2 regions of the Rhizobium sp. AG855 genome follow, and region 1 is predicted to be linked to the other one. Evidence: riboswitches for the same ligand, from Rfam matches in the RefSeq annotation. Region 1 holds a riboswitch; the other holds the start of a gene.
What was found. Region 1 has a riboswitch for FMN ahead of DFO46_RS09990 (DMT family transporter). Riboswitches for the same ligand answer to the same signal wherever they lie in the genome.

Region 1 (2,392 bases):
GCCGTCTTCCGTGGCTGTGACGATCTCGGCTGACGTCGCCGCGAGCTTGTCCTTGTCGGCCGGAAGATTGGTCGCGACCGGGAAGGCGGCGATGCGGTTGAAGACCTGCTCGGCTGCCGCCGGCATGGTGACCGAGGCCAGAAGTGCGGCGGTCAGAGCCGCGCGAGTAAGACCTGATGTCATGGAAAACCTCCTGTTGCCGAAGAATGGAACAGGAGGCTTTTGCGTCACTCGGATTACAGGCGCATGACAGGCGACTAAATCACCCCTGGCTTGTTTCGCGACGGGCTTCCCGAAGCATGAGGAAGAGTGACGCGCCGAGGATCAGCACGGCGCCGAGCCAGAGATAACCGCTCGGCGCGTAACCGAAGACCAGCCAGCCGGCAAAGACATTGAGCGGCAGCTTCAGGTCGTCGAAGGGCTGGACGTAAGCCGCATCCGCGGCGTTGTAGGCAAGCGTCAGCAGGTACTGGCCAACCGCCGTGAGCAAACCCGCCGCGAGGAGGAGCCAGAGCGCCAGCCCCTCTGGAACGACGAAGCCCGAGGCGGCAGCAAGCCCGAAATTGATCGGCGTCAGAAGCACGAGCAGCCAGACGGTCACCGTCTCAGGCGCCTCGTAATGGGTGAGGTTCTTCATGATCAGCGAAGAGCCGCCCCAGAGCAGCGCGGAAAGCACAGGGAGGAGTGCGGCGAGAGTGAAGGTGTCCGACCAGGGCTGCAGAATGATCATGGCGCCCGTGAAGCCCGCCAGCGTCGCCAGCCAGCGGTCGCGACCGACCGTTTCGCCGAGGAAGAGACGGGCGCCGATGATGATGAAGAAAGGCGAGGTCATGACCAGTGCGATTGCCTGCCAGATCGGCACGGTCGCGAGGCCCGTCACCCAGGCCTGGACACCGAAGGCTGCCAGCACCACGCGCAGGATGTGCCGGACAGGATAAGCGGTCTTCATGGCCTTGAAGCCAAGGCGGAAGAGCAGCGGCAGCGAGAGGACGAGGGCAAAGCCATATTGCCAGAAGGCGGTCGAGGCCGGCGGGAAGTGAAGCGTCATGGCCAGCCATTGGGTCACGACATTGAGCGCGGCAAAGGCAATGCCAGCAAGAACCATGAAACCTGCACCAAGGACGGCGCGGGAACGCAAGAGCGACACGGAGCTCTGATTCATGTCATTTTTCCTTTTTCCAAAAGGACCAACACAAACCAGGACAGACGAGGACGACGGAACCCCTCCCCGGACGGGAAGCGAAACGCAGCAGGGACGCCTCACCGGTCGCCCGGTTCTGGCATCACCACCTGACCTCATTCTCTTTCATCCGGACTATAACCGTCGGCTCCGGAATCACACCGGATCTGCTGACCCTCCCCTTCCCGTTACCGGGAGATGGGCAGGCGCTCGCGGGCTTGGGGATACCCCCTTACCGCCGGTGGGGAATTGCACCCCGCCCTGAGAACGAATGCCGGAAGATCCGGCACGACAGAGATAAGACAGGTTCTCATGCGGTGCAAGGCAACAAAAAAAGCCCGGCACGAGGCCGGGCTTCATAGGCGTCAGCTGACCATCGCGCCGTAGGGTGGCGACGGTCATGACGGATCAGCTGTTGACAGCGTCCTTCAGGCCCTTGCCGGCCGTGAACTTCGGAACGTTGCGAGCCGGGATATCGACTTCAGCGCCGGTGGACGGGTTGCGGCCCTTGGAGGCTTCGCGACGGGCGACGGTGAAGGCGCCGAAGCCAGCGAGACGAATGTCGCCGCCGTTCTTCAGCTCGGCCTGGACCGTTTCAAAAACGGCATCAACGGCAGAGGCTGCGTCAGCCTTGGTGAGGCCAGCCTTCTCGGCGACCGCGGATACGAGTTCGTTCTTGTTCATGTTTCCACCCTTTCTGATTGGTATGAAACGACTCAAAAGATTAAGTCGGGCGGAGAATACGAATGCTTCTGCCCTTCGCAACTCAAAAGCACCCGAAAGGCCCGGAAAACAAGCCGTTTAAGCGTGTTTTCACAAAAAAGGCTGGCAAAATTGCCAGCCTTTTTCGCGGATTTGGAGCTTTATGGCTCAACCATGGCAAAATGGCATCAATGAGCGACGGTCGCGCCGGTTTCGTCGGTGGTCTCGACGGTGCCGATCGCGGGCGTTTCGACCGTTCCATCCCACTCAATCGGCTCGGGGACGCGGATCAGGGCGTGGCGGATAACCTCACCCATACGCGACACCGGAACGATCTCCATGTTGTTCTTCACATTGTCCGGAATGTCCGCCAGATCCTTGGCATTCTCTTCCGGGATCAGAACCTTCTTGATGCCGCCACGGAGTGCTGCAAGCAGCTTCTCCTTGAGGCCACCGATCGGCAGGACGCGACCACGCAAGGTCACTTCGCCGGTCATCGCGATATCCTTC
Region 2 (2,392 bases), 850 kb from region 1:
CCGGCCGAGGAGATGGAGGAGAGCCAGTTCCAGACGATGATGGACATCAATCTGAAGGGTGTCTTCCTCTCCTGCCAGGCGGAAGCACGTGCCATGCTGAAAAACGGCCGCGGCTCGATCGTCAACATCGCCTCGATGTCGGGCGTCATCGTCAATCGCGGTCTGAACCAGTGCCACTACAACGCCTCCAAGGCCGGCGTCATCCACATGACGAAGTCCATGGCGATGGAGTGGGTCGGACGCGGCATTCGGGTGAATACGATCAGCCCCGGCTACACGGCAACGCCGATGAACACGCGGCCTGAAATGGTGCATCAGACGAAACTGTTCGAGGAGCAGACGCCGATGCAGCGCATGGCAAATGTCGATGAAATGGTCGGCCCGGCTGTCTTTCTGCTCTCTGACGCCTCCAGCTTCGTCACGGGCGTCGACCTTTTGGTCGATGGCGGCTTCTGCTGCTGGTGACCATCCATCGATACTAGGCCTCCCAAGCCTGCACGGTGCGCGAGCACCGTGCTTTTTTGTTTCGCGACGCCCTGTGATCACCGGGCGACAAGATTGCCAATTTTGCCGCCGTTGCGCAGTTTGGGCTTGAAAAGCGGGCGTCCGATCCCCTACCTTAGACGGGTTCTCAGGGCGGGGTGAAATTCCCCACCGGCGGTATCCGGCTTTGCCGGGAGCCCGCGAGCGCTTTCACCTCGGTGAAAGGCAGCAGATCCGGTGCGATGCCGGAGCCGACGGTTAGAGTCCGGATGAAAGAGAGCATCGGCTGTTGCGGCTCCCCTCCTGGGGAGGCGTGCGTGCTGTGTTCGCCCAAGGGATGGATGGCGACCGCGAGGTCGTTTTTTGACCGCAGATGCGGTTACCCTTGAAAGGCAATGGAATGACACTTTCGAAAATTGAAGACGCATTGGAGACCCTCGCGCGTGGGGGCATGGTCGTGGTCGTTGACGACGAGGACCGCGAAAACGAAGGCGACATCATCGTTGCCTCCGATCACGTGACGCCCGAAAGCATCGCCTTCATGATGAAGCATGCCCGAGGGCTGGTCTGCATCGCCATGGAAGGCGAACGACTGGATGCACTCGACATCCCGCTGATGGTCCCGAACAATACCGAATATCTGAAAACAGCCTTCACCGTTTCGGTCGACTACATTCATGGAACAACGACGGGGATCTCTGCGGCCGATCGCGCGGCGACCGTGCGCGCCTTGATGGACGAGACTTCAAAGCCGGCGGACTTCGCACGGCCGGGGCATATCTTCCCGTTGCGTGCCCATCCGGAGGGTGTCCTGGGCCGTCCAGGCCATACGGAAGCTGCCGTCGATCTGGCCCGCCTGATCGGCGCCAACCCCTCCGGCGTCATCTGCGAAGTCGCAAACGACGACGGCACCATGGCGCGCCTGCCCGACCTGATCGAGTTCAGCAAGCTGCACGGACTGCCGTTGATCTCGATCGAGGATCTCATCCATTACAGGGCGAGCGGCAGGGATGCGTCTCGCACTTCTGTTGCGGCCTGAACAGGTGTCCGCCGACGAGGTTCAGCCAAGTCGAGAGATCGACTGCTGGCTGCAACTCGTCGGCGGGCCGGATCAGGCCTCGTTGCTTGCCGCCTTCTGCCGCCCATGACGGCGGCCAAACCGTGCGACGACGACGTAGAAGACCGGGACGAACACCACGGCCAGAATCGTGCCGGAGATCATTCCGCCAAAGAGCCCGGTTCCAATGGCATTTTGGGTTTCGGAGCTTGCGCCTCTTGCGATCACCAAGGGCACCACGCCCAAGGTGAACGCGAGCGATGTCATCACGATGGGACGCAGGCGCAGTCTGGCGGCTTCGACGATGGCGTCGGCAAGGCTCTGGCCATCCATCTGGCGTTTGCGGGCAAATTCCACGATGAGGACTGCATTCTTCGCGGACAGGCCAATCAGCGTGATCAGGCCGACCTTGAAGAAGACATCGTTCTCCAGGCCTCGCAGATGAACCGCGATCACGGCACCGATGATGCCGAGCGGCACGACGAGCATGACCGCAAGCGGCACGGTCCAGCTTTCGTAAAGGGCTGCCAGCACCAGGAAGACGACGAAGAAGGACAGGACCATCAGCATTGGGGCCTGCGCGCCGGATTGGCGTTCCTGCAGCGACTGACCCGTCCATTCGACGGCGAAGCCCTCGGGAAGAGAGGCTGCCAGCCGCTCGATTTCATCCATCGCCTTGCCGCTGGAGACACCCTGTGCAGCGGAACCTGAGATGCTTGCCGAGAGGTAGCCGTTGTAGCGGGTGACCTGAAGCGGAATCGTCGACCACTCCGGCGTGACGATTTCCGACAGACGGACCATCCTGCCCGTCTCACCTCGGACGTGTAGCGCCAGGATGTCGTCGACCTGCAT

Region 2: it holds a riboswitch for FMN, as region 1 does, so the genes downstream of both, ribB (3,4-dihydroxy-2-butanone-4-phosphate synthase) here and DFO46_RS09990 (DMT family transporter) in region 1, are expected to answer to the same signal.

Annotation. Positions count from the first base shown of each region.
Region 1 is NZ_RAQG01000003.1:2,026,195-2,028,586, forward strand. Features, by position in the region: gene DFO46_RS09985 (esterase-like activity of phytase family protein) at 1-183, opposite strand, end outside; gene DFO46_RS09990 (DMT family transporter) at 263-1,162, opposite strand; FMN riboswitch at 1,295-1,453, opposite strand; gene hupB (DNA-binding protein HupB) at 1,589-1,864, opposite strand; gene lon (endopeptidase La) at 2,071-2,392, opposite strand, start outside.
Region 2 is NZ_RAQG01000003.1:2,874,770-2,877,161, forward strand. Features, by position in the region: gene DFO46_RS14295 (SDR family oxidoreductase) at 1-465, shown strand, start outside; FMN riboswitch at 624-768, shown strand; gene ribB (3,4-dihydroxy-2-butanone-4-phosphate synthase) at 884-1,522, shown strand; gene DFO46_RS14305 (multidrug efflux RND transporter permease subunit) at 1,595-2,392, opposite strand, start outside.